DNA from 2 places in the Exiguobacterium sp. s70 genome. Region 1 is predicted to be linked to the other one. Evidence: riboswitches for the same ligand, from Rfam matches in the RefSeq annotation. Region 1 holds a riboswitch; the other holds the start of a gene.
What was found. Region 1 has a riboswitch for S-adenosylmethionine ahead of KNP84_RS08645 (Na+/H+ antiporter NhaC family protein). Riboswitches for the same ligand answer to the same signal wherever they lie in the genome.
Positions count from the first base shown of each region.

Region 2: it holds a riboswitch for S-adenosylmethionine, as region 1 does, so the genes downstream of both, msrA (peptide-methionine (S)-S-oxide reductase MsrA) here and KNP84_RS08645 (Na+/H+ antiporter NhaC family protein) in region 1, are expected to answer to the same signal.

Region 1 covers NZ_JACSLV010000003.1:32,222-48,576, forward strand. The annotation lists gene KNP84_RS08590 (DUF4003 family protein) at 1-303, shown strand, start outside; gene KNP84_RS08595 (YwiC-like family protein) at 325-1,047, opposite strand; gene KNP84_RS08600 (YitT family protein) at 1,128-1,763, opposite strand; gene KNP84_RS08605 (MMPL family transporter) at 2,017-4,140, opposite strand; gene KNP84_RS08610 (hypothetical protein) at 4,244-5,035, opposite strand; gene KNP84_RS08615 (YycC family protein) at 5,176-5,340, shown strand; gene pulA (type I pullulanase) at 5,359-7,353, opposite strand; gene KNP84_RS08625 (YajQ family cyclic di-GMP-binding protein) at 7,424-7,915, shown strand; gene KNP84_RS08630 (metallophosphoesterase family protein) at 7,912-8,490, shown strand; gene argS (arginine--tRNA ligase) at 8,529-10,211, opposite strand; T-box leader at 10,264-10,476, opposite strand; gene KNP84_RS08640 (GGDEF domain-containing protein) at 10,631-12,310, shown strand; SAM riboswitch class I at 12,407-12,502, shown strand; gene KNP84_RS08645 (Na+/H+ antiporter NhaC family protein) at 12,555-13,856, shown strand; gene KNP84_RS08650 (TVP38/TMEM64 family protein) at 13,884-14,528, opposite strand; gene trhO (oxygen-dependent tRNA uridine(34) hydroxylase TrhO) at 14,754-15,695, shown strand; gene KNP84_RS08660 (divergent PAP2 family protein) at 15,812-16,237, shown strand; gene KNP84_RS08665 (PucR family transcriptional regulator) at 16,340-16,355, shown strand, end outside.
Region 2 covers NZ_JACSLV010000004.1:94,447-110,801, reverse strand. The annotation lists gene KNP84_RS10780 (GTP-binding protein) at 1-989, opposite strand, end outside; gene KNP84_RS10775 (hypothetical protein) at 1,095-1,358, opposite strand; gene KNP84_RS10770 (SMP-30/gluconolactonase/LRE family protein) at 1,371-2,252, opposite strand; gene rlmN (dual-specificity RNA methyltransferase RlmN) at 2,429-3,490, opposite strand; gene KNP84_RS10760 (amidase family protein) at 3,560-4,963, opposite strand; gene KNP84_RS10755 (hypothetical protein) at 5,075-5,236, shown strand; SAM riboswitch class I at 5,281-5,382, shown strand; gene msrA (peptide-methionine (S)-S-oxide reductase MsrA) at 5,446-5,958, shown strand; gene KNP84_RS10745 (GRP family sugar transporter) at 5,988-6,851, opposite strand; tRNA gene KNP84_RS10740 (tRNA-Ala) at 6,986-7,058, shown strand; gene KNP84_RS10735 (four-helix bundle copper-binding protein) at 7,172-7,504, shown strand; gene KNP84_RS10730 (3'-5' exonuclease) at 7,570-8,136, shown strand; gene KNP84_RS10725 (bifunctional glycosyltransferase family 2/GtrA family protein) at 8,180-9,241, opposite strand; gene KNP84_RS10720 (sodium:calcium antiporter) at 9,345-10,346, opposite strand; gene KNP84_RS10715 (HD domain-containing protein) at 10,555-11,448, opposite strand; gene KNP84_RS10710 (SDR family NAD(P)-dependent oxidoreductase) at 11,521-12,225, opposite strand; gene KNP84_RS10705 (glycerol-3-phosphate responsive antiterminator) at 12,275-12,823, opposite strand; gene KNP84_RS10700 (GNAT family N-acetyltransferase) at 12,950-13,369, shown strand; gene KNP84_RS10695 (cation:proton antiporter) at 13,410-14,585, shown strand; gene KNP84_RS10690 (DedA family protein) at 14,634-15,263, opposite strand; gene KNP84_RS10685 (DNA-3-methyladenine glycosylase I) at 15,365-15,922, shown strand; gene putP (sodium/proline symporter PutP) at 16,046-16,355, shown strand, end outside.

The DNA of each region.
Region 1 (16,355 bases):
CAAGCAATCGCCGTCAAAAATGAGCATCTGCCAGCGCTCGCCCTCTTGGCCATCGTCGCGGCTCCGAACGACAACGACGAGCGCGACCTGATCGACATTACGAACGCTGAGAAGGAAAAGCATCGCTGGTTCCACACCCACGCGTTGACGGTCGCCCTGCAACTCGTCGCGGCAAACAACATCAAGGAAGATGCGAGCGATTTACTGTTGCACGGGACGTTCGCCCATCTGCTCGCCATGCAACAGGCAGCAACGGCAGCGGCGACCGTGGCTATCATTTCGAGCACATCTTCGAGCGACTAAAAAAAGAAGGGTTTCCCCTTCTCAACTAAATAAATACCAACTGAGACAACCGAGCACGAACACTGAGTTGGCGATTTCAACGATCCCGATCTTCATGATGGGGATCGTTTTGCCGTAGAATGCGACCGCCCGGACGAGACTCGGCACGTAAGCGAGTGCCAAGACCGGATAGCCAAACGCGATGAAGATGGCGACGAGCAAAAAGTGATATCCCCATGATACGTTCCGATAAAACAAGCTCTTCTTCTCCCGAATCATCGTTTTGACGAAAAAGATACTTCCGAGGAAATATAAGTACGGCAAAGCGAACATCCACACTATCGTCCCGTCCAAAGCATGTGACCCGAGATAATAGCTCGCCATCCCGCCGATGCAAAATGAGGTGACGGCGCTGACGTCGTTCCAGACGTTGCGCTCATCCTTAATTTTGGCGAAGTAGGCGTTGGTGAGACCGAATGGAATCATAGCAAGGACAAACCAGACAAGACGCCACTCGGACAAAAACACCGGGATGGCGGCTACAATCGCAATCGTCAAATACGTCACGACCGTGCGCAACAGCTCTTGTGACTTTTTTCGTTGCTTAATGTATTGGAACAAGAAAAATGTACCCATATAAACGAACAACCAGGCGATGGCGAACGGGATGTGCGCGAGCGTCCACCCTCCGACAATGCCGCCGAGTAAGAACGGTAAGATTAGCATCGACCAAGCGCCGTGCTGTTTTGGAATCATCCATTTCATGTGACTCCCTCCTTCTATGTGTAGTGTAGAAGAAAGATGACTATAAAACTGTGATAAATTTTACAAAACAAAAAACGATCTCACGCGAGATCGTTTTTTGTTTTTAGTTTGGTCACACTTGGCACGGTTACTTCGACCACATCGTCCGTCAACATTTTCGTGACGACACGACCTGCAATCGAGACCGCGAGAAGCGTATAAAGCGCATTCGACAATGGCAAATAGATGAGCGAGATCGCCAAAACGATGACATCAAATATGATGAGAATCGTCCCGACCGATATGCCGGTCCATTTTGATAGGCCGAGTGCGAATAAATCGTCGCCCCCGGTCGCCCCGCCCGATTTCAAGACGAGACCGAGACCGTAACCAGTCACAATCCCGCTCGCGATGGCGGCGAACAACGTCGCCGGCCACACTTGGATATCGAACGTGAGTAAATCCAACCGATCCCACATGGCGTAGCTGAGCGACAGTGACGCCGCGGCAAGCACGGCTTGCCCGACGAAGCGCCAGCCTTTCCACCAAAGGGCGATTAAAAAGAAGGGGATATCGAGTACGATCATCGAGATCGCCGGATCGATATCAAATAAATAGCGGCCGAGCAATGCTAGCCCGACGAAGCCCCCTTCTGCCAAACCAAACTGTTCATTCAAATAATAATAACCGAACGCCATGATCAGCGTTCCGAGCACTATGGTAGCAACTCGTTTCATTCCGATTGTCCTCCCCGTTTTCAACGGAGAGGAGGATCCTCAGTCGTAGCCGCGGTTCCATCTGTTCCATCTCCGATCTTCCGTTTGTTGATTTTTACATTGATGTCGCTTGTAAAAACTCAACGCTAGAAGTCCGGTAATTGAAACAGAGGCCATGTCCTCTCGGTATCCATAAAGACCTTCCTTTCCCAAATTGCGCGTAATCATGAGACTATTTTAACATACTCTCGCGATTGTTTCATTAAATGTATATTTAGTGTAGATTACGTTTCGGTAAATCTTTCTTACCGAACCACCACCAGTTCCAGTCCCCGAGCAGTTTCATCAAAGATGGGACAAGTAAAATCCGGATGATTGTCGCATCGATAAAGATCGCGAGCGCGATGCCGACACCGAGCTGTTTGATCGGACTGACACCAGTAAAAGCGAACGCCCCCGTGACGACAATCATGATGACTGCGGCCGACGTGATGATTTTACTCGTCTTGGCGAGTCCCATCTCCGTCGCGTAATCGTTATCCCCGGTCTCCCGATAATATTCCTCAATCCGCGAGACGAGAAACACCTCGTAGTCCATCGATAGGCCGAACACGAGCGAGAAGATGAACACCGGGGTCAAGATACTGATCGTCTCGGCATCGTACACGTAGCCTGATTCGAAGATGATGACGAGCAGACCGAACGTCGCCCCGAGACCGAGCACGTTCATGATGATCGCCTTAATTGGAATCAAGACCGAGCGGAACGCCCACATGAGAATGACCATCGTCGCCAAGATGACAGTCACGACCGCATACGGGATACTGTCATAAATCTCTTCATAAATTTCTTCGTTGAACGCGGCTGGTCCCCCGACGTCAAAACCGCTCTCGCGCCAATCTCGGACGAACGCCTGCGCGTCTTTATCACTCGGCGGGACGTTGAAACTAACGTTGACGAGGGCAAGGTCTGTATTCCCTTCGAGCGTGACGAGACGTTCGAACGCCTCGAGTTGCTCTGGTGCCGCTTCAGCGAGTTGTTGGAATTCGGCTGGTTCGAGACCGGATGCCGTCAAGAACGTCGTGACGTTGTCGACAATCGGATCCTCGGATAGCTCATCGGTGAGTGCAGTCAATTCATCGAGAATCATCGAATCGGTCAAGTCATTCGTCTCAAACAAGAGCACCGCATCGGTCGACGTCTCCCCAAACACGTCGTCCCACCGCTCAAGGGCGGCCCGTGACTCGTACGAGGTCGGGAGTGCATCGGCGTCCGGGATGTTCAGTTCGAGGTCACGAACGAACCAGAGGCTTGGCAGTAGCAGCAAGAGCGCGACGAGCGTCATCGTGACGGGGCGTCTCATGACGAAACGGGCCAACTTCTGCCACCGTACTTCAGAACGCGTCTCATTCGTTTTGATAAGACGCCCTTTATTGATCGCATCTCCGACGATATATAAGGCGGACGGCAACAGCGTGAGCGCTGATAAGACCGCGCCCGCCACCGCAATCAGCGCACCGAGCGCGATGGCTTGGAACACGTCGACTTGGATGAATAGCAACCCGGCCAGTCCGACGAACACGCAAAGCCCTGAGAACAGAATCGAACGTCCGGCCGTCGCGACCGTTCGGACGATGGCTGCCTCTCGCGACTTCCCATGTGCGAGCTCTTCCCGGTAACGGTTGACGAGCAATAGGGAAAAATCGATGCCGAGCGCGATGGCGATCATCGCGACCGCATTCAAGACGAAAATGGATAGTTCCATCGTCTGGGCAAAGAAGAACAACGAGCCGGCAGCCACGATGAATGTAATCAATCCAACGAATAATGGCATGACCGCGGCGAGCGGCGTCCCGAAGACGAGCAAGAGGACGAGCAACGCGACCGGGATTCCAATCAACTCGGCCCGAATCAAGTCATTCTTCGACGCTTCATTCAAGTCATCCGCGAAGACCGGCTCTCCGGTCAATCGCACGTCTGTATCCGTATCTCGAATCAAGGCGTTGCGAACGTCATCGATTGACGCCTCGGCCGTATCGTAATCCTCGAACTCGAGCAATAAGTAAGCTGCGTCCCCTGAGCGAGCATCGGGATTCTCGGCTGGCGTGATCACGCCGTCGACCCCATCGACGTCAATCAGTCGATCCCGTTGCTGCTCGATGACCGTATCAAGGTCGCCACCTTCCAACAAGACAATCATCGAGGCCCCGGCCCGGTCGAACCGGTCGTTCAACGTATCTTCCACTTGGGCGAAGCGCCCGTCTTGAATCGCAAATCCATTGCCGCGCAGTTCACTTGGCAACTGTAATCCGAAATATACCGATACCGCGAGCAATACCGTCCAAATTAACACGACAGCGTAGCGCCATCGGACTAACGCTTGTCCTAATCGTTCCATCCCTGTCCACTCCTCTCCATCTAAGAAGACTGTTCCCGTTTTTAGACGAGATTCTGTAAGCCTTCGTAAAAAAAATCCTGAACCATGCCCTGGTCCAGGATTGTCAACGCTCGAACACTTGCAGCCAACTATGGCAGAAGCGACGCGGCGTCGATAGGACGACAAGTCTGTCGCCCGGCTCGTCCAATAAGACGACTTTCAACAATTCGGTCTCGGCACATACTTCTGATGAGAACACTTCACAATCGCGCTCAAACAGTTGGAACGATGTCATCGAGGTGATGGCGGTCGTCACACCCATTTGATCGACGATGACCAAGTCACGGTCACCCCCGTATGGAATCTTCCAACGCGCGCCCGCTTCGACGTCCTCGACCATGAACTGTTGATTCCGTTCATCGTACAAGGTCACGAGGCCAGGTGCCGTGAATCGTTCGAAATCATAGGTCGATTGATATGCGAGTTCGATGATGTTCCCGAACTCCGGGATCTCCTCGTAACGGCTATACCGAAACGTGTGATCGTTCAAGTTCAAGGCGACGATATCTGATTCGGCCGAGTACAAATACAAATCGTCCCCTGACCAGTAGTGCAGGTTACTGAACCAATCGTCATGGAACGTCCGTGGAATTGGGTGACGTTCCATCGTCCCGTTCGTCAAATCCATGACTCCGTATGTCTGCAAATCTCGAAATAGCGCGACGGCTCTTCTACCATGTGGTTCAATATATAGTGCGCAAGGTGCCCATTTCCACTCGAGTTCCCATCGGATTTGGAACGTCTCGTCAAAAAACAGAAACCCGGTTTGCGCCAAATACAACATCCATCCTCCACCAACGCGCTCTAACCATTCAACCGTTTGATGAAATTGATAGTCTGCTACTTGTTTGTACATTTGATCACTTCCTAGTTTCAGCTTAGCAACGCACGACGCATTTTTCGATTTTGAATGTGTTCACAGAACACATTCTCCATCTGTCCACTTTTCCTGTATACTGGCAGTAGCATACCCGTAATTGGAAAGGAGGAACCCTCATGCGCCCACTTCAACTCTCTCCCGAGACGGCGGTTGAGCTTGCCAAAAAGCTAAACGTCCCACTCGAGGAACTCATGCATATGCCAAAACACATCATCGTCAAAAAGATGATGGAGCTCGAGGCAGCCAAAACTGAAACGAACGAGGAAAAGGAGACGGAATGACGTCTCCTTTTTTCGCGCTTACTTTTGTTTCGGTTTCCGTTTTTTCGCAACATACCAGAGACCGAGGATAGCCAAGGCAGCTCCACCGGCGACCGCATATTTGCTGTAATCCGGACGGCGTTCCGTCACGACGAGTGTCGATAACGGCGCGACCGTGACATGCCGCTCCTCGAGGAGACGTGGTGCCGTCAAATTGACGGTGTGATCTTCGACATGGACCTCGAACTTGCCGGACGGTAGTTTCACCTCGACCGCTTCTTCGAGTCCGTTATGGTATACGAGATGGCGTTCGACGTAACCTTCGACGTGGCGACTCAGTTCAAAGGCGATGACGCCCTCGTCTTCATCGAAGAAACGTAAATGTTTACGAATCTGTTCCGCGTTCTCAAGACGGAACAACGGATATTGTTTGCGCAGGCTGATCAAGCCCTTCACATATTCGACGCTCGGCGTCTCTTGCTCGGCCCGCGTCCAATCCAAACGGTTGACGACCTCCCCCGAATTGAAGCTGTTCTCGTCCCCGTCTTTCGTGCGGAAGAACTCTTGACCGCTATGCAGGAACGGGATGCCTTGACTGAGCAACACAATCGATGTCGCGAGACGATGCCGGCGGCGGCGTGTCGTCTCATCGTCGTCCGGATTCGTAACGGCCAGTTTGTCCCAAAGCGTCAAGTTGTCATGGCACTCGACATAGTTCACGACTTGGTTCGGTTCGTCAGCAAAGCTTTGGCTCGTGACTGCACCGGCAATCCCACGTTTGACGTCCGCCGTCATATCCGCGTTGCCGCTGATCCAACCTGGCAAGTCTTCGATGAACACATCCCCACGGACACCGTCGCGAATCGCGTCGTTGAACTGGGCGATGCGCGGCATCTTGTGGGCGTTATGTTGGTTCGCTTTTTTACGGACCGGAAGCGGTGTGTCGAGATCCCAGCCTTCTCCGGTCACGAGAATCGATGGGTCGACGCGATCGAGCGCCCTGCGGACCTGGTTCATCGTCTTGACGTCATGGAGTCCCATCAAATCGAAGCGGAAGCCATCAATCATGAACTCTTTCGCCCAATACGACACACATTCGACGATCAATTTGCGCATCATCGCCCGTTCGGACGCCGTATCGTTCCCGCACGCCGAACCGTCGGCGAGCGTACCGTCCTCGTTCAAGCGGTAATAGTAGTCCGGTACGAACTGTCCGAGCGGCGTCGTCAATGCATCATACGTATGGTTGAACACGACGTCCATGATGACACGGATGCCACGATCGTGAAGTGCTTGAATCATCGCTTTCAACTCGATGATGCGAGCGGCCGGATCATCCGCTGAGGAAGCGTATGAGCCTTCGACGGCAAAATAGTGGACCGGGTCATAGCCCCAATTATAATTCGCCTCACTCTCGCGTGACTCATTCACTGAACCGTAATCGAAGAACGGCATGAGTTGGAGATGCGTGACGCCAAGCCCGGTAATATAGTCGAGACCCGTCGGATAACCCGTCGGTGTCTTCGTTCCGACTTCGGTCATCCCGAGGAATTTCCCGCGATGCATGACACCACTGTCCGGATGACTCGTCAAATCACGGACGTGCGCTTCATAGATGACCGCTTCTTGTGACGAGTGGAAGAGCGGACGTTCTTTGACCCAATGGTCTGGGTTGAGCGTAGATGGGTCGAGCAGACACCCGCGCTTCCCATTGACCCCGACGACTTTTGCATACGGGTCGAGCGATTCGATACGCTTCCCAGCTACGACCGCCTCGAACACATAAAACTGACCTTCGAACAAAGCACGATCGAGTTCGATGACCCACGTCCCTTTCTCGGCCCGTTCTAACGACAACCGTTCGAACTTCCGCGCTCGCGGTGTCCGGTAAAGTTTTACCGTCATCTCTTCGGCAACCGGTGACCAGACCCGCAACCGGATGAGGTCACTTTTAAACGTCACCCCGAGGTCTTTGCCGTGATATGCCATATGGTCTAAATCTACATTTGTCTGTTGATCGATAGTATGTTCCATCTCTTTCACTCCTTCACTACTTCAAATCTGCTATCATTATAACAAAACCCTTGTAAAGGATGGATGAAACATGGCAAAAGACAATTCTTTTGATATTGTGTCAGAAATGAACCTCGAAGAAGTGAAGAACGCGATTCAAATCGCCGAGAAAGAAATTTTGAACCGTTACGACTTTAAAGGTTCGAAGAGTGAGATGTCACTCGATAACGGCGACCTCGTCCTCGTCTCAGATGACGACTATAAACTCGAGCAATTGAAAGACGTCATGATCACGAAATTGATTAAACGTGGCGTACCGACGAAAAACCTTGATTATCAAAAAGTGGAACGTGCGCTCGGCGGCACAGTTCGTCAACGCGTCAAATTGAAGAGCGGCATCGATAAAGACGATGCAAAAAAAATTAACAACGCCATCAAAGAATCAAAACTGAAAGTGAAGTCACAAATTCAAGACGATCAAATCCGTGTGACAGCCAAGTCGCGCGATGACCTTCAAGCCGTTATGCAGCTCGTCCGTGAGCTCGAATTGTCCGTCGATGCCCAATTCACAAACTACCGATGAAACTCGCCATCATCAGTGACCCACATGGTTCGTTTGATGATTTGAAAGCCGTGCTCGAGTCGGTCCGCCGCGAGACGGAGCACATCCTTTGCCTCGGCGATCTGTACGAGTGTCATATCGGTAAGAAACGGCGCAACGAGCGCTTCCATGAAGTGTCCGATGTGGTGACGTACGACCCTGACTACGAGGCGCTCCTCACCTTCCCTAGCCTGCGCGGCAATCAAGAAGAGCGGATTGACGAAGTGCTCGTGGTCTCGCATCCGGTCAAGACACGAATCGCCTTATTACCGGAGCAGACGACGCTCGATGAGGCGCTATTCTTGCATGGACACCAAGTGAAATGGAGTCCGGACTGGGAACCGCTTGTCGAGAAAGGGAAGTATCCGCTCGTCTTTATCGGACACAGCCATATTCCGGGGATTTACCGGAAAGGCCGCTCGATTCCCTGGGAAATCGGACAGCCGTTCGTCCTAAAGAAAAAACGTTACGTCATCAACGTCGGCGCCGTCATCTTCGACCGGGAGTGGTGTCTGTATGACACGAAAGCTCGGACGGTAACGCGGATGAAAGCATAAGAGAAGGGACCCCACGAAACGGGTCCCTTTTGTCGTCCTTACATTTCTTCTGGAGCTTGAACACCGATCAAACGGAGTCCTTCCGTCAATACGATCGTCACCGCTTTGACGAGGGCGAGACGTGATTGTTTGCCTGCATCTTCTTCAAGGACACGGACATGACCGTAATACTTGTTGAATGCTTGCGCCAAATCGAGCACGTAACGGCTAATGATCGATGGTTCGCGGCGTTCGTGGGCACGTGTGATGACGTGCGGGAACGCGTTGAGCATCGTCACGACGCCCCACGTGTGGTCGTCGTTTGCGCCAGTGAACGTCGAGCCGTCATAGTTGCCTTTACGAAGGAGCGAGTTCGCACGCGCGTTCGTGTACTGCACGTACGGGCCCGTCTCACCTTCGAATTTGAGCATGCTATCGAGGTCGAACTCGATGTTGTTGATGCGTTCATTCTTCAAATCGTGGAAGATGACCGCGCCGACACCGACCATGCGTGCCACGTCGTCCGCGTTCGCAAGTTCCGGGTTCTTCTGAGCGATGTTCGCTTGTGCTTTCTCGATTGCTTCTTTGAGCACTTCCTCGAGCAAGACAATGCGACCTTTACGTGTCGACATCTTCTTCCCTTCTTGCAAAATCAAGCCGAACGGCACGTGATGCATGCCATCGACGAAGTCATAGCCGAGCTTGCGCAAGACTGAGAACAGTTGTTTGAAGTGAAGCGCCTGCTCACCGCCGACGACGTAGTTCGCCTGGACGAAGTTGTACGTCTCATGACGATAGACGGCAGCTGCCAAGTCGCGTGTCGCATAAAGCGTCGCGCCGTCTTTCTTTTTGATCAAGCATGGCGGTAAGTTCTCGTCCTCGAGTGAGACGACCATCGCCCCTTCACTTTCGACGAGAAGGTTTTTCTCTTCGAGCATGGCGACGACACGATCCATCTTGTCGTTATAGAACGCTTCCCCGTTAAAGCTGTCGAATTCGACACCGAGGAGGTCATATACTTTTTGGAACTCTTTGAGTGATTCTTCGCGGAACCACGTCCAAAGCTCAGTCGCTTCCTCGTTGCCGTCTTCGAGTTTCTTGAACCACGCACGGCCTTCGTCCTCAAGTTCCGGTTGTGTCTTCGCTTCTTCGTGGAAATGGACGTAAAGCTTCAAGAGCTCAGCAATCGGATGTGCCCGGACCGCTTCCTCGTCGCCCCATTTTTTATAGGCGACCATCAGTTTACCGAACTGTGTGCCCCAATCCCCGAGGTGGTTGATGCCGACGACGTCATAGCCGTTTTTACGGGCGATTTGGTTGATGGCATTCCCGATCACCGTTGAACGAAGGTGTCCCATCGAGAACGGTTTGGCGATGTTCGGTGACGAGAAATCGGTGACGATTGTCTCGTTGCGTGTCGCATGCGTCGCATAGTCCGCTTGTTCATCGAGCACCGTGTTGATGATTTCTTGTGAGACGACGTCACGGCTCAAGAAGACGTTCACATACGGGCCGGCCGCCTCGACTTTCGTGAACAACTCGTCGTTCAAGTCGTTTGCGATATCCGTCGCGATCATAACCGGGGCTTTACGATAGGCTTTCGCAAGTTGGAAACACGGGAAAGCAAGGTCCCCGTGTGCCTCATGTTTCGGTTTTTCAATCAATGCTTCAATCTGGTCGAGCGTCAACTCGTCCCCGATGACACGGGACAAGGCTTCCGCATATTTGCGTTCATAACTCATTCTAATTCCTCCTTATCATTTGTTCATAAAAAAAACGCCCTTTGCACAGATGCAAAGAGACGGGATGGCCCGCGGTACCACTCTTCTTGCCTGCTTGACGCAGACCGCTTTATCGGTGATAACGGGGGTCCCCCGGCTACGCCTACTCAAGTTCGGATAGCATCTCAAAAGTGCGTTTCGCGATGTTTGTCAGCCTAGGCTCTCACCAATCCCTAGGTCGCTTTGTTGACGGAACGATCGTTACTCTCTTTTTCATCGACTTTCGTCTATGTGGTTGAAAAGCAATTTCATTATAGAGGATATTTCATATAGACTCAATGCTAGAATTCCGCCATTATGATGGATAGGCAGGACTCAGGCGTGATTGTGCCGAATCTCCTACCATACATAATTGAATTTTTCCCACATAGGAGGGAACCATGAACCATTTCCGCAAGATGTCCGTCCTTGGTTGGAGTATTTGGAGTATGCTATTCGGTTTGACGCTCATCTTGTTCGCTACAGGCGTATTGAACATGCCGGCCATCGAGCCGTTACCGTTCATCTTGATCGCGTTGCTCGTCATTATTTTTCAAATGGACTCCATTGAACGGAAAGGCGTCTACTTTACCTTTTCAGAAAGTATCGTCTTAATTATTTTTTTATTCTTTGATTTTGAGACAGCGCTGTTCGTCAATCAGATTGGACTACTCGTCTTCCAGTTCGTCAACTTGAAACCGCGCGTCGCGCTTCGACGGTTCCGTTTTACGTATCCGTGGAATGCCATCACGTCATTTTTGGAAATCGCCATCCCGGCCAGTGTCTACTTGGCACTTGGTGGTGTGACCGGTCTCGGATTCTATTCCCAAGACTCGTTCCTTCCGCTTGCCGGTTTGATTATTGCCATCATTTTGAACACGGTCGTCCAAAAGTATCAAGTCGGCTGGTGGTTCCGCGTCGACATCCCGGTCCGTGACTTTTTAAGCATCGCGTTTTACACGTATATCGTCAGTCTCGTCTTCATTTTGGCGGCCTCGCTCTTCCGAGAGACGAACTTGCTCGTCGTCAGCAGTATCGCCGCCGCACTCACGTTCTTTATTAAGCGACTCATCATTCAAAAAGGTCGACAAGACGCCTTCAAATCGTTGATTGAACAATATGATGAAGCAAAAGAAGCCGTATCGCTATCGCAAAGCGAGGCACAAGCCATCGAAGTGTTCCTCAGTCAATGTGAGCGACTCAACGAGTACGATGAAGGGTACGTCGAGTTCAAACTGTTTGATCGCACACTTTACTTTGATTTGAAGACGCGCCAGCCGATCGATCGCCATGTCGTCTTTGAATTACTCGATGCAACCTATCCGAACGAAGCCTCGGTCGAGTACGAGATGCGCTTCGAATGGGACGCCCCGCTGTCGAACGAATTTAATGAAGACTATCATAGCTTCATCTCGGTCCGTTCCGAGGAAATCGAAGGAATCCGCACGTGGATTGTGATGACGGGCGAGCACGTCTATGGCTATCCGCCCATCATTCAACGCGAGATTGTCAAACTGCTCAAGTCGTTCAATCGGACGATCAGTCGTTGTCATGAACGCGACCGCCTCTATACCGAGAGCCGGACGGACAGCTTGACGCTGCTTGCCAATGCGCGGGCTTTTTATGAATACGGGATTCAACAGATCTCGGACGGCTCGATGTATCCGATTTCCGTCGCGATGCTCGATATCGACTTCTTCAAAAAAATCAATGACACGCACGGTCACCAAGTCGGAGACAGTGTGCTCCAAGAATTCGGTCGCCGCATTCGTCAAGTGCTCCGCACCGAAGACTTTGCCGCCCGTTACGGCGGTGAAGAGTTCATCTTGCTCTTAAACCGTTGTGATGTTGAGGCCGCCGTCGAGATCGCCGAGCGCATCCGCCAACAAATCGAGAACAAACCGTTCCACGTCGACGGAATCGATATACCCGTCACCGCTTCAATCGGTGTCGATACGATTCAGTCGTTCGGCGACAAACGTCTTGACGATACGATTCGTAACGCCGACCGCGCGCTCTACGTCGGCGGGAAATACGCCGGTCGCAACCGCGTCGCCCATTATAATTTCTTAACGACCTGACTCGCCCCCACGTTCATCGCGTGGGGGTTTGCTATTGACAAGCAGATTTGAAACAGGTACGTTAGGGAACGTGTCTTATAACTAAATATCACAACTTTTTTATCAAGAGAGACTGAGGGACTGGCCCGATGACGTCTCGGCAGCGGGTAACCTGTGCCAAATCCAGCGAGCGGTCTGCTCGAAAGATGAAAAAAGTGTTTCTTGTCGAGAGAGCCTTTTTTCAGAAGGCTCTCTTTTTATTTTTATGAATGAGGTGAATCGATTGGAACAACCAACAGCTAACAAATGGGCGCTCTTGCCCTTACTCGTCTTCCTCGTCTTCTTTATCGGGGCAGGCATCTACTATGACGACTTTTATAAATTCCCCGTCTTGATCGCGGCCTTGATTGCCGTCATCGTCGCGGCGATGATGACGAAAGGGAGCGTCACCCAGACGGTCGAACGCGTCGCCCAAGGTGCCGGGAACCCGAGCATCCTCATCATGGTGTTCATCTTCTTGCTCGCCGGTGCGTTTTCAAGCGTCGCCGAAGCAATCGGTGCGATTGACGCGACCGTCAATGCGGCATTGACGTTACTACCGCCCTCGCTCCTATTGAGCGGCCTATTCGTCATCGCAGCCTTCATCTCGATGGCGATGGGTACATCGACCGGGACGATTGCCGCACTGGCTCCGATCGCTCTCGGCATCCATGAGGAGAGCGGCGTCAATATCGCTATCGCGGCGGCAGCCGTCGTCGGGGGTGCCATGTTCGGGGATAACTTGTCGTTCATTTCAGACACGACGATCGCAGCCGTCCGCACCCAGCGGACGAACATGCGCGACAAGTTCCGGACCAACTTTTGGATCGTCTTGCCGGCAGCCGTCATCACAACGATTTTACTCGCTGCCCTATCGAGCGGAGAATCGACCATCGAGCCGGCGGCGTTTGAATGGTATAAGTTGATTCCGTATCTAGCGGTTATCGTGCTCGCTTTGACGGGAATGAACGTCATCCTTGTCTTGCTCGGCGGCATCGCCCTGACCGGCATCATCGGTCTATTGGATGGCAGTCTAGCCGTCACCACGTACGTCACCGCCATGGCGGACGGCATGATGGGCATGGCCGAGATTTCACTCCTGACATTGCTCATGGGTGGGCTCGTCGGACTCATCTCGCACAACGGCGGACTCACGTACTTGCGTGACGCGCTCACGTCCCGAATTAAAAGACGGGCCGGCGCGGAGTGGAGCATCGCCGGGCTCGTCAGTGCGACAAACGTCGCGACGGCGAACAACACGATTTCGATTCTCGTGGCTGGTCCGCTCGCCGCGAACATCGCCGACGATTATGACATCGAACGTAAAAAGTCTGCGAGTGTACTCGATATCTTCTCGTGTGGGGTCCAAGGTCTGTTGCCTTACGGGGCACAGCTTCTCATTGCGGCCGAACTGACGAACACAGCGTCGCCGGCGCTCGTGCCGTATATGTTCTATCCGTTCTTGTTGTTCATTTGCGGAGGATTGGCCATCGCCTTCAACTTCCCGCGTTTCAAAAAACGCGCTTAACGAAAACGACCTTGTGAAGCAGTCGCTTCACAAGGTCGTTTGTCGTTTCGCTTCAAGTTCACGTTTCAGCTGCTCGTTACGTTTTCTGAAGGCACGCCGTTTGAGCAGTTCTTCGAGTCCGCGGCTGATTACCCACAAAACGAACAGCAACAGGACGAGCATCGATAATCGGAACGGGCTTTGAATAAACTCTTCCCACTGGTCACCGATGACAGAGAAAATCAAGACGACGAGCAACTTCCCAAACCCGGCCGCCATAATGAACGTCCGGAGCGGCATTTGGATGAGGGCGAGTAAATACGTAATCAAACTGACCGGAATGAACGGGAGCGAGTAAAGAAACCCGAGCGAGACCGGACTCATATGATTGATGCGTTCGAGCCAATAGACGCCTTGTTTATGCCTCTCGAGCCATCGCGTCATCGGCTTTCGAAAGACGTAGCGAACAGCTGCAAACACAAGAATCGTCCCGAGCAAGCTTCCGACCCACGACAATAACGTCCCGAGCCAAAAACCGTACGTTGCTGCGTTCGCCGAGATGATGAGGACGAGCGGGAGAAATGGAAAGATGGCTTCCAGGAAAGGTGCCCCGAGTCCTGCCCAAGGTCCGCCCGGAAGTCCTTGTAGCCATTCAATCAAGTTTAAAATATATTGTTGGAGTGATGTCAGCATGTCAGTTTCCACCTTCAACTTTCGTTATTCCCTTTTTACCCGATTTCGCTCAGGAAGACGCATCCCCCTGCCCACCGCCGTAAAAAATTAAAAAGTATTTGCGAAATTCCGCTGTGATATCTATCATATAATATGGACTTGTGGTTGCAGGCAAGTCCGTTCGTCGAACGACACAACCCAACGTTCGTTTTCCTGCAAAAAACTGAACACAGGGGAGTAACACACATGGAAACAAAACCAATGCGGGTCTTGCTGTACTATAAGTACGTCAATATCGAAGACCCAGAAACGCTCACACAAGAGCACCTCAAGTATTGCAAGGACCTCGGTATCAAAGGACGCATCTTGATTTCTTCCGAAGGAATCAACGGGACGTGCTCTGGGACTTGGGAACAGACCGAGCAGTACATGAACGACTTGAAAGCGAACCCGCTATTCAGCGACATCGAGTTCAAAATCGATGAAGTCGAAGAGCATGCGTTCTCGAAAATTTTTGTCCGTCATAAGAAAGAGCTTGTGACGTGGCGCTTTGATGGTGAGTTCGACGTGCCTAAACAGCACGGTGCATACCTCGAACCGGCAGAATGGAAAGAGATGATGAATCGCGACGATGTCGTCATCCTCGACGTTCGTAACAACTACGAGTACGATCTTGGTCACTTTAAAAACGCGATCAAAATCGATGTAGAGGCTTCTCGTTACATGCCAGATTGGCTCGAAGAGAACAAGGACCTCTACGAAGGGAAAACGTTACTCACGTACTGTACCGGAGGCGTCCGTTGCGAGAAATTTACCGCATATATGCGTGACCAAGGTCACGACAACATTTTCCACCTTAAAGGCGGCGTCGCCATGTACGGCAAAGACGAAGCCACGAAAGGCGAAGACTGGGAAGGTGAGCTTTACGTCTTTGACGAGCGCATCAACGTCCCGGTCAACACGGTCAACCCGTCCGTTGTTTCGGAGTGCATGCACTGCGGAACGAAGACGGTCCGCTACGTTAATTGTGCCAACCCGGTGTGTAATGCCCAACACTTCTGTTGTGAAGAGTGTGAACCGAAACAAATGCGTTCATGCTCGAAAGAGTGCCAGGAGCATCCACGTAACCGCTATATCATCGAGAATATCGCGGACAAACTTCAGGAGACTGAAGGCGTCGTCGGGTAACAAAAATCGACCAGAAAGCACTTCGAGCCTACGCTCGAGGTGCTTTTTTGACAGAAACTTTACGTCTAGCCAATGACAGAATCGGGTATAGTGTAGATACCATTGTCAGACAGGAAGTGAATCGATTGCTCTTTAACGAACCTTTACTCGCCGCCTTGCTCGCTTGGTTCATCGCACAAGCAGCCAAGCTCGTAACCGAACTCATTAAAACACGAGATTTTGAATTAGAAATCATGTTTGCCTCGGGTGGGATGCCAAGTTCCCACTCTTCGACCGTCGTCGCCTTAGCGACCGTCATCGGTCGAATCGAAGGGCTCGATTCCAGCATGTTCGCGCTCGCCTTGATTTTTGCGACGATCGTCATGTACGATGCGACCGGCGTTCGTCAGGCGGTCGGATTCCAGGCCCGCTTGTTGAACGACTACTTCAAAGGAATCAAGCACGAGACGCCCATCTTAAATGAGCTGGTCGGTCATACCCCGTTCCAAGTCATCGTCGGGGCTTTACTCGGTCTCGTGGTCGGACTGTTTTTCCCAATTTAATGTGAATGATGCAGGCATGTCGTTCCCCCCTTCTAAAAACTCACCATCTTTTTGTGAACTTTCACAACAGAGACGGTATAGTGAGAGAGAGGAGGAATCGACATGCCTTTTTTGCAGA
Region 2 (16,355 bases), on a different contig from region 1:
AACATGAGACTCCGCTCTTCCTCCGGCAGCGTCGCGAGCCAACGTCCCGCGTGTTCGAGCGTCGAGGCGTACCCCGCTTGCGAGAACAGGCAAGCGATGTCGTTCCGGGAGGCGATCCATAAGAAACCTTTGGCGCGGACGACTTGATCCGGGAACGCCTCGATCCAGGCGTGGAGCCGCTCCGGATGAAACGGACGGCGGCGGCGATAGACGAACGAACTGATGCCGTATTCCTCCGTCTCTGGTGTGTGTGTCTCGGCCTCTAGTTCTTGAATCCAGCCGGCGGCGTGCATCGCCTCCTCGAAATCGAACAGATTGACGTCCAACAGCTCCGTCAATTCCACATTCGCGTAAACTGACGTCAACAGTTTGGCGGTTGGATTGAGCGCATTCAACAGCCCGGCCATCTCACCGAGTTCCGTCTCGGTCACGCGGTCCGCCTTGTTCAAGACGATGATGTCCGCGAACTCGATTTGGTCGACGAGCAGGTCGACGACTTCGCGGACGTCCGTCTCATCGATGGCCTGCTTGCGTTCATGGAGCGACTCGCCCGAATTGAAATCTTTCAAGAACCGATACGCATCGACGACCGTCACCATCGCATCGATATAGACACGGCTCGTCAAGTCGATGCCAAGGGCGTCATCGGCGTATGTAAACGTTTGGGCGACTGGAATCGGTTCTGAGATGCCAGATGACTCGATGATAATCCCGTCGAGCTCACGGTCGTTCGTGATCTCCTGCACCGCTTCGAGCAGGTCTTCACGGAGCGTGCAACAGATGCAGCCGTTCGATAGCTCGACCAATTTTTCGTCCGTCCGCGAGAAACCGTTCTGCTCGATCAATCGTTCGTCGATGTTCAACTCGCTCATGTCGTTGACGATGACCGCATATTTCTTGCCGGACCGATTGTTCAACAGATGATTCATCAACGTTGTCTTGCCGCTCCCTAAATAACCGGACAGCACCGTGATTGGAATTCGTTTCATATATCCCCACTCCTAAATCGTAATCATTACTTTTTAGATAATGACGGGTCACCTTTGTCTTGTCAAGAAAAAAAAACACGCCCGTTCCCGGACGTGTTCCTTTCCCTATTCTTCCAACGCCTTGCGTTCCGCCTCGGAGCGGGGATACGTGTTCGCTTGCCACTCGGCCCGATAAATCGAATCGAGCTGCGTCAGACCGACCTCATCCTCATCCTTATCGGCATCGACACTCGGGGCCTCATCCCAGCGCGGATTCAAATACGTGTGGTCGTCTTCCCGGTTCGCATCCAATAGTTTTTGGATCCCGACCCGGGCCACTGCCGCGAGTGCCAAACCGATGCCTGCACGAACGAGCAATCGCTTCACCATCTCTTTACCTCCTTATCGTCCAAACCGATAGAGCGGCATCCCTTTCACGTCTGTATCAATTTTAAAGACCGACCCTGCGTCCGGATGGGCTTTGAGTGCCTCGTCATCCATCCCTTCACGAGCCGTCGTGATGGCGAGTTGGTTCAAGTCGTCGCCGACAAAACAACACGACGTGACGTTCGGGGCCGGCACGAGCACTTCGAGCACTTTTTCACCCGTCTTCGGGTTCCAGCGCGAGACACGGCCGCCGGCAAAGTGTGCAATCCATAAGAACCCTTCCTCATCGGACGTCATGCCGTCCGGGAATCCTTCCTCGACGGTAAAATCGATGATAGCCTCCCCTTCGCCGAGCGTCCCCGTCTTCAAGTCAAAGGCGTATTTACGGACCGTCTCGGTCGGTGTATCGATATGATAGAACGTCGAATGGTCGGGTGACCATGTCAGTCCGTTCGATAATGTCAACTCGCTCAACATGACCTCGGTCGTGCCGTCGCGATTCAGGCGGTATAGCGTCGCTTGTTCCGCCTCGTCTTCAAGATGGAGCGTGCCGGCGAAGATGCGTCCGTACGGGTCGGCTTTGCCGTCATTGAAGCGGAGCTTTCCTTCCGGGTCGTCGAGTTCGACGATTTTATCGAGCTCTTTTGACGTCTCGTCCCACTCATAAATCCCGTCTTTCAAGCCGACGACGACGCCGTCCGTCACTTTCGGGACCGCGAACCCGATCTGTTGTCCCATATCGAACGACGACAATTCATCTTCCTTCTCATCGTACCACCAAAGTGTATGTCCCTCGATATCGACCCAATAGAAGCGTTTCAGTTCCGCATCCCAACACGGGCCTTCCCCAAGCGTATTTCGAACTCGAATCCATAACGCAGCGTTTACTGTCTCCATTGAATTGCCTCCACTCTCTACATTGATTTCAAGTGACTATTCCCTGAGGGGGCAATCTCTATTCAACATTTCCCAAAATAGCAACCGCTCGGAAGAAAAATATTGAACCGGGCCGGCATCCTTCTAGGGCAGAAGACAAAAAAACTCCTTGAATCATGAGATTCAAGGAGTCTCTGTCATTTTGCGCCTTCGACATTCATATGCTTGCTGCGCAACTGGCCACAGGCCGCATCGATATCAGTCCCGTGCTCGAGACGGACACCGGTATTGATGCCCCGCTTCTTCAAGACGTCATAAAACGCCATGATGTCCTCAGACGTGCTCCGCTCATACTGAATATGCTCGTTGACCGGATTGTACGGAATCAAGTTGACGTATGACTTGTCTTTAATATCGTCAATCAAGTCGGCGAGTTCCTCGGCGTGCTCCGGCAAATCGTTCACTTTCGATAAGAGAATATATTCGAACGTGATGCGTTTGTTCGTCTTCTCGACGTAATAACGGATGGCCGGCATGAGCTTGTCGAGCGGGAACGCCCGGTTGATTTTCATGATTTGCGTCCGCAACGCATCGTTCGGGGCGTGGAGTGACAGCGCCAAATTGATGCGAAGATCGAGGTCCGCGAATTTGTAAATCTTGTCGGCGAGACCGCTCGTCGACACGTTGATTTTACGCGGTGCGATGGCGAGTCCGCGTTCGTCTTTGACGACACGGAGGAAATCGACCAAGTTATCGAAGTTATCGAACGGTTCCCCGATTCCCATGACGACGATATGACTGACGCGGGCACCTTCCCCGACCTCGTCCAAATAATGTTGCACGGTCATGATCTGTTCGACGACTTCGCCGGCCGTCAAATCGCGCGTCTTCTTCAAGAGACCGCTCGCACAGAAGCTACAGCCGATGTTGCAGCCGACTTGCGTCGTCACACAGACCGAACGTCCGTATTTGTGACGCATGAGCACCGTCTCGATATAGTGTCCATCATGCAATTTAAGTAAAAATTTGACCGTACCGTCGCCCGCTTCTTGTTTGACGAACAGGTCTTGCGTCGAGATGACGTATTCGGCGGCGAGCGCCTCACGTACCTCGGCCCGTACCGAGATCTCCTCGATGTGTTTGACTCGGTCGATATAGAGCGAGTCCCAGATTTGTCTAGCGTGGAAGGCGCTGTATCCCCAAGAGACGCACGCTTCCGTCAGCTGATCAAATGTCAGCCCGTATATAGATGGTTTCATTGCTATCTGTCCTTTCTTCAATCCGCATACGTACCATTGTAGCGGACGTGGACGACCGGTGCAACGTTCTTATAACGGTGGGACGGGACGTGTCACGTGACGCTCGAACGCATAGGCGAGACGAATCAAGTCGCGTTCGGCATAGCTCGTCCCGGTGAACGATAGACCGAACGGGGCCCCGCTCGCCTTCAAGCGATACGGGATCGTGACGGTCGGATGGCCGGCTTTCGCCGCCATGTCATAATTGTGGTCATGCGGCAAGACGAGCGCATGAAGTTCCTGCTCGGCCAACAATCGGTCGATGCCGTCCGTCTTGGCGTGATAGACGTCGTCGAGGCGGCGCATCAAATAGGCGTCCTCAATCAAGCGACCCGATTGTTCGTTCGCTTTCTCGAACGTCTTCTGTCCGTGCGGAATCGTCTCCGGATGACTGTTGTTCCAGTTAATCAAATCCGACAACGTCTCATACGGGAGCTTCGTCGAGGCGAGATACGCCTCGATTCCGAGCTTGAACTCATGATACAGGATATCCCCTTGGTCGAGCCCTGCTTTCGACGGCAGTTCGACGGTGACGACCTCGATGCCGCTCTGTTTCAGCAATGCGATCGCTTCGTCGTAGAGCACCTGCTCTTCTTCAGACAAATCGGTCTTGACGACGCCGACACGCATCCCGACTGCTTGCCGCTCATCAAGACAAGTCCGGTAAGGCGGACCGGCCGGAAGATGCGTCGTTGCTGGGTCAGCGGGATCTTCCCCGACCATCGTCTCAAGGGCGAGCACCGCATCCCGGAGTGTCCGTGCCATAGGGCCGGCCGTGTCCTGCGACCGGGAGATCGGAATGATGCCGCTGCGGCTAATCAACCCGACGGTCGGTTTGATGCCAACGATTCCGTTATGGACGCTCGGGTGAATAATCGAGCCGCTCGTCTCGCTGCCGACGGCAAGCAACGTCAAGTTGGCCGCGACCGCTGACGCCGAACCTGAACTCGACCCTCCGACATCGAGCTTGTCCCCATATGGATTGAGCGTCTGGCCACCGACCCCACTCCAGCCGTTCGGCATGCCCTCGGTCAAAAAGTTGGCCCATTCGGACAAGTTCGCTTTCCCGAGGATGATGGCCCCGCTCGCGCGCAAGCTTTGGACGAGATGGGCGTCCCGGCCGGCGAAGTGATGCGCGAGGGCGACGGCCCCGGCCGTCGTCTTCATCAATCCCGCCGTCTCAACATTGTCTTTGATCAGCACCGGGATGCCGAGCAACGGTAATCGCTCACCTCGTTGATAGGCGCGATCCGCCGCCTCGGCCTCGAACAAGGCGTCCGGGTTCACTTGAATGACCGCTCTCAGCTTATCGTTCAACTGGGCGATTCGAGTCAAATAATAGGCCGTCACGTCACGCGCCGTGAACGTTCCTTCTTTATATCCGCGATGGGCGGTCTCGATATCGAGTTCGAAACATGTGTTTGGTTCAGTCATATAGATTCCTCCTTTGGTCACTCGATGGTATTCGCTATCGCCACATGATTTCCTGTTTTCGTTCGCCAACGAATATGTAACTTGGTACACTGAAAGAAAAGGGAGGTTACTATGAACCGTTCGTACGTACTCGTCTTATTGTCCGTCTTTGCCTTGTTCTTCTTACAGCTATATGCCGGGGACGCTCCGTATACGCTACCGCTCTCCATCGTCCTCGTCATCTTGATTCTCGGCACCACCTTGGTCCAACTTCGACGCAAACCAAACCGTTGACGCCGCTTCAAATCTGATGGTATGATGCTCTCACCAACTACATATCGATATCTCGAGTGAACGAGAGACCTGGCTCTATGACTTCACAGCAACCTGCTTCGGCAAGGTGCTACTTCCAGCAAGGCAGTTTGCCTTGGCCGATATGACAGAGCGCTCATGTCGATGACATGAGCGCTTTTTTTTGGAAATTGATCGAGGGGGAATTACTAATGGAAAAAGCAACATTCGCAGGCGGCTGTTTTTGGTGCATGGTGACGCCGTTCGAGGAACAACCTGGCATCGAGTCAATCGTATCCGGTTATACGGGAGGTCACGTCGATGACCCGACGTATGAACAAGTGAAAACAGGGACGACGGGACACTATGAGGTCGTCGAGATCACGTTCGACCCGACGCTATTCGCTTATGAACGACTGCTCGAACTATATTGGATTCAAACCGACCCGACCGATGACGGCGGCCAGTTCCAAGACCGCGGCAGCCAATATGCGCCGGCCATCTTCTATCATACGGAAGACCAACGCGTGAAAGCAGAACAGAGTCGCGACGCGCTCGCGGCGAGCGGACGCTTCAAACAGCCGATTGTCACGAAGATTCTACCGGCCGACACGTTCTATCCGGCCGAGGAATATCATCAAGACTTCCATAAAAAAAATCCGGCCCACTATAAAGAGGACCGGAAGAAATCTGGGCGCGACGCATTCATCGAGCAAGCCTGGTAAACAAAAGACGGGTCGTCTGACCCGTCTTTTTAGCTCTTGGCAATCCCGAGCATGAATCCGGCCACGACGATGAGCCCGATTCCCATAAAGACGAAGACCCGTTCTTTCGTCGTCTTCTCTTCTTTCAATAGATAAATCCCGCCGAGCGTCGCCACGACGACGTTCAATTGGGACAAGGCGAACGACGTCGCGATGCCGACCTCACCGCTTGACACGAACAGCCCGAAGTTCCCGATCCCCCAAGCGAGACCGGCCAAAATGTTTTTGAACGTCTTCGGGTCGAACTTCTTCACATCTTTCTCACGCAGGCTGAACAATAGCGCCGCGATGAACATCCCGACCGATTGCGGCAAGATGGCCGTGATGCCGTCGACCTCGAAATAGTTCGTCAGGACGGCATACGTCACATAACCGATACTCGACACGAGCAGGACGAGCAAACCTTTCTTCAAGGCGCCGCTGCTATCGCCATCTTTTTGTTGTTGGTATGACGTCAGTGCCGCCCCGATGATAATCAACACGAGCGCAGAAAAGCCGAGCCACAACTCGGTCGTCGTCTTCCAATCTCCGAGCACGATGACCCCGAACAACGACGTCCCGACGAGTTGCATCCCAGTGCTGATCGGCATCGCTTTCGATACACTTAAAATTTGAAACGACTGGAACTGTAAATATTGCCCGAGTGCCCAGAACACACCAGAGATGAAGCCGGTCACGATTGCGAGCGTCGTGAACTCCGGATTGAAGACGAGTGCGATGATGACCGCCATCACCATCGCCCCAATCGTCGTCCCGATTAACTGTTGAATCGGCTTGCCGCCGACTTTCGAGACGATGAGTGGGATACTCCCCCACATCAAGGCAGGTAAGAGTGCGAGTAAAATCATTTCCATAGATAACACCTGCTTTCGTAGAATAACATTACCCATGATTTTCCCACGTTTACGCTCGATTAAACTTTGTTCAAAAAAATTTAAAAATACCCATTGCCAAATGTTTTACTAGGATGATATAATAATTTTCGAACGGGGCATTAGCTCAGCTGGGAGAGCGCCACGCTGGCAGCGTGGAGGTCAGCGGTTCGAGCCCGCTATGCTCCATTATGGAAGTCACCACTCATTTGAGGGGTGACTTTTTTGCGTCTCCGCCCGGTTTAAGTCACCTGGTAGCGGGTAATGATTGTAAGACATCATTATTCTAAGGGGGACTTACTATGGATCGTGCCTCTGTCGAAGAGACCATTTTAGCCGTCATCGACTGTATGCGGGCAAGCAATCACTGTTTCTCAAAATGTTTACAAGAAGAGGATTTATTGATGGTCGCCGAGTGTATCCGGCTGACGAAAGAATGTTCGGAAGTGTGTGCGCTCGCCTTGAACGCGCTCGAGACCGATTCGGCTTTCACCAAACCGATTGCTGCACTCTGCGCCCAGGTGTGCGACACGTGCGCCGTCGAATGTGGCCGCCATTTGCATGACCATTGCCAACGTTGTTCCGAAGCGTGTCTCCGCTGTGCCGAGGCGTGTCGCAACCTCGTGGCCGCATAATCGCTTTTTAGTCTAACGATATGTTAGACTTTTTTTATACTTGTTTTATGAGAAAGGGACCGATTATGTCACATTCAATTCTTGCCATCGACGTCGAGACGGCCAACCGCGATAGTCGCAGCATCTGCTCTGTCGGCTGGAGCCTACTCGTCGACGGTGAAATCATCGAGACGAACCAACTACTCGTCAATCCAGAAGAAGACTTTGACGCAGGCAATATCCGCGTCCACGGCATCCGGCCGAGCGACGTCTGGGACGCCCCAGCCTTACCCGAGGTGCTTGAACAGCTCTATCCGACGCTGCGGGATGTCGACCTCGTCATGGCGCACAACGCCTCATTCGATATGGGCGCTTTCAAGAAAGCGATCGCCAAATATGATTTATATACGTTTCCGACGATCGAGTACGGCTGTACCGTCAAGCTGTCGCGAAAACTGTATCCTGGACTGCCGAATCACAAGCTGAACACGATGGCGGAATATTTGAACGTCCCGTTCATCCATCACGATGCGGCTGAAGATGCCCGTGTCTGCGCGTTGCTTATGCGCGATATGATGCAGAAGACCGGGATTCATGACCCGCGTGAACTGCACCGCTATACATCGGTCAAGCTCGGGAAGCTCGCCTATTGACCCATAAGCATGCCAGACAGGCCAAGACAATCGTCTTGGCCTGTCACCGTTTAAAGATCCATCTTTTTTGGACGTAATAACTGACGACGAACAAAAGGCTGTCGACGAGCACTTTAATCCACACTTCCCCGTCCCGAAACAACAGGAACAATACATAGACGAGACCGGCCGACAACGCCATCTGCAAGCCGACGAGACCGAAGTATTTCGGCATCGCCCGTCTCGCTTTCGAGTCGAATACGACTTTTCGATTCACCACGTAATTGAATAAGGACGAGATGATGCGGGCCAATACCGTCGCAATCAAGACATGGGTCGTCTCAAACCACGGATTCAATAAAAAAATGAACAAGGCATAGGCGCCGATATCTAATAAAAATGAGGCGACCGAGGATAACGAATAGGCTAAAAACATGCGATAAATCAGAATCGAGTCGATGACCGGGCGAAAATGGGATGAGGCGTTCTCGGCCACATACACGGTTTGAATCGGAATCTGTTGAATCGGGACTTGCCAACGTTTCGTGAACGTCAACATGTTCATCTCGAACTCATAGCGGTTCCCGGGCACGTCGAGCAACTGTTCCGCATAGCGCAACGGAACGGCCCGCAGACCGGTCTGGGTGTCTTTCAGTCGAAGCCCGCTGCCGACGAGCATGACACCACGTGTCATCTGGTTCCCGAATCGGCTTCGGAACGGAATATGCGCACCAGAAAAATCACGACAGCCCATGACCAGATGGTGCGGCCGTTGAACCCCTGCTTCATACAAGCTTTTTACATCCTCCGGCAGATGTTGTCCGTCCGCATCGACGGTGATGACACCATGCGTACCGGGGAATCGTTCGACGACGTGACGAATCCCCGTCTTCAACGCCGCACCCTTGCCTTGATTCCATTCATGGACGAGAACAGTCGTCACCCACTTCCCGACCTCATCGAAGACAGTTTGGGATGTCTCGACACTCCCATCGTTCACGACGATGACATGGACAAATCCCGTCTCTTTCAGCTCGCGCACAAGTGTGACGAGCGCTTGATCCGGATTATAGGCTGGGATTAAAACGACATACTCATCTAAACGTTCTACGGAATGCATTTGCATCGCCACCCCTCCTTCCCTCCTTCTATACCCAAGACGATGAAAAGTGATTCCTCGGACCGCGGTAAACAAAAAAACACGGTGTCTCGGAGGACACCGTGCCAGATTAACCGATGAAGATGAAGTAAGACGAAGCAAAGTAGACGAGCACGACAAGCGCCGATGGCAAGATGTAACGCAGTTTCGACGTCACATCTTTGCGAAGAAGCGTGTACATGACCAACACCGACAAAATCGTGATTCCGATTGCCGTCACCAAGTGAGACGCAGCTACGTCGGCCAAAATCGAGCCGTTTTGGTAAAATACGTCAGACATGGCGATGATGAGCATGTTGAAGATGTTGCTCCCCAAAATCGAACCGAACGCCAAGTTGACGTTTCCAAGCTTCAAGGCGACGAAGACAGCCACTGCTTCCGGGAGCGAGGTCGTCGCGGCAATCAAGAAGCTGCCGACGAAGCTCGAACCGAGGCCGGTGACGACGGCGATTTGATCACCTAACACCGATAGCGCCGTTCCGGCCGCCATGATGACGAGCGCGGCGATGATGAAGCCGATGACTGCACGTTTGACCGTGATCGAGCTCGTCGCACTCGCGCCGACTTCTTGTACCGTCTCGTGGGCAGCCTCACGCTCGACGGCAGGTTGTTGCGGACGTTTTCCGATATAGTAAATCCCAATCCCGTACAATGCCGCGATCAATAAGGCGTCGATTCCGATGCCGAGAACCGTGAAATCGATGCGCACGATGAGAGCAATCATCGTGACGAGCGTCAACATGAGCCCGAGACCGGCCGTATAGAGATGATCTCGGCTCGCTTCATTGAACAAGCGTTTCTGACGATAGAAGAGATCGAACATCGCCAAGATGAAAATGTTGAACAAGTTCGATCCGAGCATGTTCCCGATGGCGATATCCGGGTTGTTGATCATGACGGCCGAGACGCTCGTCGTCACTTCCGGCAGCGATGTCGCACCGGCCAGCAATACCGTCCCGACGAGCATCCCGCTCATCGTCGACTTCTCACTGATGACGTCAGCGTAAGTCGAGAGTTTCATGGCAGCGTAAACGGTGATGGCTGCGGCCAAGATGAAATAAATAAATACCATTTGAATAAGTCTCCCCTTTTTCATGAATTCAAAAAGACCTCTTTATGGACGCCAAAAAAGCATCCATAAAAAGGTCTTGCGGACTTGGTAAGAAGCTCGGTGGACCGAGTGCATTGCACCGTAATGACGACCCACCGACCACGGTTGTGGTCGCTACTCCCCCTCTTATGTTCACGACGAATATATCACGTTGAAGGTCATTTGACAATCAATTGAACCTTAAATGGGCGACGACGTCATCGACTGGCATCGCCGTCCGGTAGGACAGTTCATCAATCGCTTGGAGCATCGGGAGCGGTAAACGTTCCCATAGCCCTGCTTTTTTCAATTGTGCGGACAAGCCATCAAGCTCCGGTTGATTGACGTCCGTGCCTTGTCGATAGCCTTCGCGCATCGTCTCATTCAACTCATAGGCGGTCTGACAGAGCGTCGACGTCTCTTGGAGCCAGTCCTCTTCATGGAAGCCATGCTGAATGACATTGAACAATTTCCCGAGCTTGTCGGACCGTTCGTCGGAGATCCCATAAAACAACAAATTCAGCTCGGTCTCGAACGACTCGATGAGCGTCGTCGTCTGACTGAACGGTTTGAACGCTTGGAGCAACTCGTGATAGTACCACGACTGGTCGCGGAGTGGGCGTCTGAAGCGATCCCATACTTGTTTACCGGCAGACTCAACGTCGAGTCGAATCGAACGAAGATTATGTATCTTGTCCGCCGCCAAGAGCGCCACTTCATCGTACTGCATCGTCTGCACGTGCTGAATCGTCATCCGTTTCCGTTCTTCCCATGAAAGGTGCTTCCCGGGTTCGGACACCGCTTCAACGAGTCGTCTCACTTCACTTCCGAACCGTTCCTCGATCTCTTCGGGGGTCGTCAACGTGTCTTCAAGCAAATCATGGAGCAGGCCGGCGGCCACGACCGGGACCGGTTGCCGGTCTTCGACGAGCAACATGGACACGGCGACGGGATGGGTCACGTAGGGAATATTCGTTCCTTTTCGAAACTGTCCGTCGTGCCGGACGGCCGCGAATCGGAGCGCCTCTTCAATCAACTGGTGCACGGCGATTCCTCCTTCGATGGGTTCATAGAGCGTCCCCATCCTTTACCCATGCCTAGTCCCATCTACTCATTTCGCGTGTTAAAACATAGGGTAATGGTCCCATTTTTTCGTTTACGGCTCATAAATCATCTTCTTCGTCATCCCGCCGTCGACGACGAGGTTTTGCCCGTTGACGAAATCGTTCTGTTCATCAATCAAATAAGCGACTGCGCGGACGATATCGTCCGGTTTGCCGACCCGGCCCGACGGATGTTGCGCATGATCGATGTCACGGAGCGACTCGTCCGAGGTGTGAATCCAGCCGGGACTGATCGCATTCACCGTAATCGGACGCTCCGCGAGCGAGACCGCCATCGATTGGGTCAATGACACGATGCCACCTTTTGACGCGCCATACGCTTCCCAATCGGGTTCGTTTTGAAGCGAGCGCGTAGAGGCCAGATTGATGATGCGCCCGTATCCGGCTCCCTCGTTCAACGTCAAGAACGCTTTGGCACAAGCGAACGTTCCGACCAGGTTGACATCAATCACTTGTTTGAACGTCTCGACGTCAAGTTCGGTCATCGGTTTGACGAGTGATGAGACGCCACCGTTGTTGATGAGTACATGGGCAACACCGACTTGGCGCTGAATGTCGGCGAACACGCGAGCGATCGCCTCATGGTCACCCAAATCCATCTCATGGAATGTCACGCCATCCAACTGTGGGTCGTCCCCTTTATCGAGTCCGATGACGTGATACGTGTCGCGAAAATGACGTGCCAATTCATAGCCGATGCCTTGGCTGACGCCAGTGATAATCATAATCTGTTTCATATACATCCCTCCTGGAGACTCACATACCCGGATTCGATAGAAACGAGTCCTACCCGTTCGTCCAGAGTCGTTGGTCAGACGTCGTCACGACCGTCGCACCAGCTTCGAGGGCGGCCTCGACTTCTTCAGTCGACGAAATCAATCCACCGGCGAAGACTGGGATTCCCGTCTCCGCTTTCACGGCCCTAATATATTTCGGGACGAGGCCCGGCAACACTTCAATATAGTCCGGTTGCGTCCGTTTAATGAGGCGATAGCTACGCTCAAGCGAGCTCGAATCGATTAAAAACAGGCGCTGGACCGTTTTGACTTGTTTTTGCTTCGCTTTTAAAATGACGCTGCCTTTCGTCGAGATGATACCGTACGGACGATACGTCTGACAAATATACTCGGTCGCATATTCATCTGCCTTCAAGCCTTGAATCAAGTCAAGATGAACGAAGACGTGTTTGTCGTGGGCCGCCAATAATTGAAACACGGCATCGAGCCGGGCGACGTGCACTTCGAGCAACACACCGACACGGAACGGTCCCGTCACAAACTTCTCGAGGTCCCGCATATCGCGTAAGGCGGGTAAAATGGTTTGACCTTCTATCATATGGACACGTCCCTTTCTGTCAATCATGTCTTCATTATCTGAATAACATGAAGTGGAAATCAAGGTTTACCGATTCAATATAGCGGGAAAATAATTTTAACCTATGCACAGAGAGGAAGTAGCGATATGGTCAATGAAGTGGAAGTACGAATCGAGACACCGACACCGGAGGAACATCAGCGCCTTCGCGTCATCGCCGGGATGCCGAAACGTTCCGACTCGGGGACGGTGAAAGGACTGGCCAATACGTTATATGGCGTCTGTCTATATAAAGATGATCACATGGTCGGGATGGGCCGCGTCGTCGGCGACGGCGGAATGGTGTTCCACCTTGTCGATATCGTCGTCGACCCGGATTGTCAGGGGCTCGGGCTCGGAAAATTGATCGTGGAGCAGTTAATGGACTGGATTTTACATGAAGCCGACGAGACGGCCATCATCAGCCTGATTGCGGATATCCCGGCCGACGGACTGTACCGTCAATTCGGCTTTGACTATTCGCGCCCGGAATCGGTCGGGATGGAATACCAATGGAATCGAGAATAATTCGTCGACGGGTACGCGTTCCCTATATAGGAGGTGACGTATGGAACTGAATATGATCGTCCTGCTCGGTCTAGCGCTAGCCGTCATCTCCGTACTCAGTCTGATCATCGAACGATTGTTCTTTCCAAGTATTCTTGCCTTTATCGCCATCGGCGTCGCCGTCGGCTTCTTCTGGGGCGGAAACGAGGTCTTTAAAATCGCCGGCGAAATCGGGATTATCCTGTTATTCTTTTTACTCGGTTTGAAGTTTCCGCTCGGAGAGTTGATGAAGCGTCTCAAGCTGGTGTGGAAGGCAGGTGTCCTGGACATCGTGCTCGCTTTTGGGGTCACGATTGGGATTGCCCTATTGTTCGGACTCGATTTTTCCCAGTCTTTTTTAATCGGTGCCGTCTTGTTTGCGACGAGCTCGTCGATTTCCGCGCGTATGCTTGAGCGGCATGCAGATAAACATGAAGATGTGAAAGAGTTCGTCTTGGCGCTTCTCATTTTTGAAGATATCTTCGCCCCGCTCATCTTGACCGTCGCCCCGTTCATCATCCAAGATGAGCCGATCGAGGTGTCTGATATCGGGAAAGTGTTCGCCGGCTTCCTCATCTTCGGTGTGTTACTCTTTATCGGATCGCGTTTCGTCAAGAAACAACCGAAAATCGCCAAACATCTGCTGCGGCAAGACGATGCGAGCATCGGCCTGATTGGCTTGATTCTCTTTTTCGCCGGAATCGGGATGGTGTTCGGACTGTCCGAGATTCTCGGGGCGTTCATCGCCGGCATCATGCTCGCAGGCATTCACGATGTCCGCCCGTTGAAACGGTTGACGGTCCCCGTCCGCGACTTGTTTTTGCCAATCTTCTTCATCTCGTTCGGGATTTCGATCAACCTGGAACAAGGCGTCATCGTCAACACGCTCTTCTTCGTCTTGATCGTCTGGGGCGTCTTATCGAAATGGATTGTCGGCCGCGTCGGCGGCCGCATGTATGGCCTGACAAGAGTTCAGGCCAACGAGGCCGGTTTCTCGCTCGCTCCACGCGGGGAGTTCTCGATTCTCTTCACCGCCTTATCAAACGGGGCGATCAACTTGTTCGTCGGACTATATATTTTCGTCTCGGCCATCATCGGAATCGTCTTGTTCCGCTTCTCTGAAATTTTAGCCGCTAAGACGGAAGAAAAACTGGAAAAAGTTTTACCTGATGAGAACAAGGATGATTCAAACAAATAATATAAGATACACAGGACCGATCTTCACACGAAGATCGGTCCTTGTCGTTTAAAATGAAGAGGCTTGTTTGGCTTGTTTCTTCTTCCGCTTTTTGCGCCAGATGAAAAAGGCGATGACTCCGATTAGCAAAATACCGTAAATGACATACGAATATACATCTAAATAGCTCAAAATCGACTCCCAATTCTCGCCGACGCGGATGCCGATATAGATGAGGATCGTATTCCAAATCACCGTCCCCGCTGTACTGAGCAACAAAAATTTCAAGAACGGCATATTCGACATACCGGCCGGGATGGAAATCAAACTCCTGACGACGGGCATCAAGCGGCCGAAGAACACCATCCATCCCCCGTATTTATCGAACCAGGCGTCGGCACGGTGCACGTCGGCGATGTCGAGTCGAATCCATTTTCCGTACCGTTTCGTCCACTTCTCAATCTGCTCGACGTCTAGATACAGTCCGATGCCGTACAATAGGACCGCTCCTAGGATGGCGCCTGCCGTCGCTGCGAAGATGACGAGCGGGACGATCAAATCGGTCTTCACGGCGAAAAAACCGCCGAATAAGAGCACGACCTCCGAAGGAATCGGTGGGAACACGTTCTCAATGAAGATCATGAACGCGATACCAAAATAACCGAACTGTTCAATGACCTGGATCATCCAGTCTCTCATTTGCTTCACCCTCCAATAGTTCCTACTATACCCGTCACGTCCGGTCAAAAACCGTCGCAACATGTTAAAATGAAGCATTAGAAGGAAAGTGAGGACATGACATGACTGAAATAACGCGTTGCCCATGGTGCGGCACCGACCCGTTGTACGTTCGTTATCACGATGAAGAATGGGGCAAGCCCGTCCATGATGATGTAAAGCATTTCGAATGTTTGACGCTCGAGAGCGCCCAGGCTGGACTCAGCTGGATCACCATCTTACGGAAACGCGAAAATTATCGGGACGCCTATGCCAATTTTGATGTCGTGACCGTCGCCTCGTTCGACGAGACGGATGTGGAACGATTGATGACCAATCCTGGTCTCGTCCGAAACCGTCGTAAAATCGAGGCATCCATCAACAACGCCAAGCGATTCATCGAGATTCAACAAGAGTTCGGGTCGTTCGATGCCTACATTTGGTCATTCGTCGACAACACGGTGATTCACAACGAGTGGGCATCGACCGACGACATCCCAGCCACGACCGAACTGTCCCACCAAGTGAGCAAAGACTTGAAGCGCCGCGGTTTCAAATTTTTGGGACCGACGACCGTCTATGCCCACCTGCAAGCGACGGGCCTCATCAACGACCATCTCACCTCTTGCTTCGCCAAATAATTTGATTATTTGGTCAATCCCTAAACAAAATCGTGCACTTCATTCATTTTTGTGACAAAATTTTGTCATGGTGCAATCCATAGATTTTGAAAGCGTTTTCATTATGAATGAGGGGGATGTTGTATGAACGGTGTATTGATTTCGATTACAGTGTATATGGCGCTCATGGTGTTACTCGGTGTCATCGCCTATCGGCGGACTGAGAGCATCGGCGACTATATGCTCGGAGGACGCGGCCTTGGTCCGGCCGTAGCGGCTTTGTCGGCCGGTGCTTCCGATATGAGTGGTTGGCTATTGATGGGCTTGCCGGGGGCGATGTTCGCGACCGGACTCTCGAGCGGATGGATCGTCATCGGGTTGACGATCGGTGCTTACTTGAACTGGTTGCTCGTCGCACCTCGTTTACGGACTTATTCTTATTTGTCAGAGGATG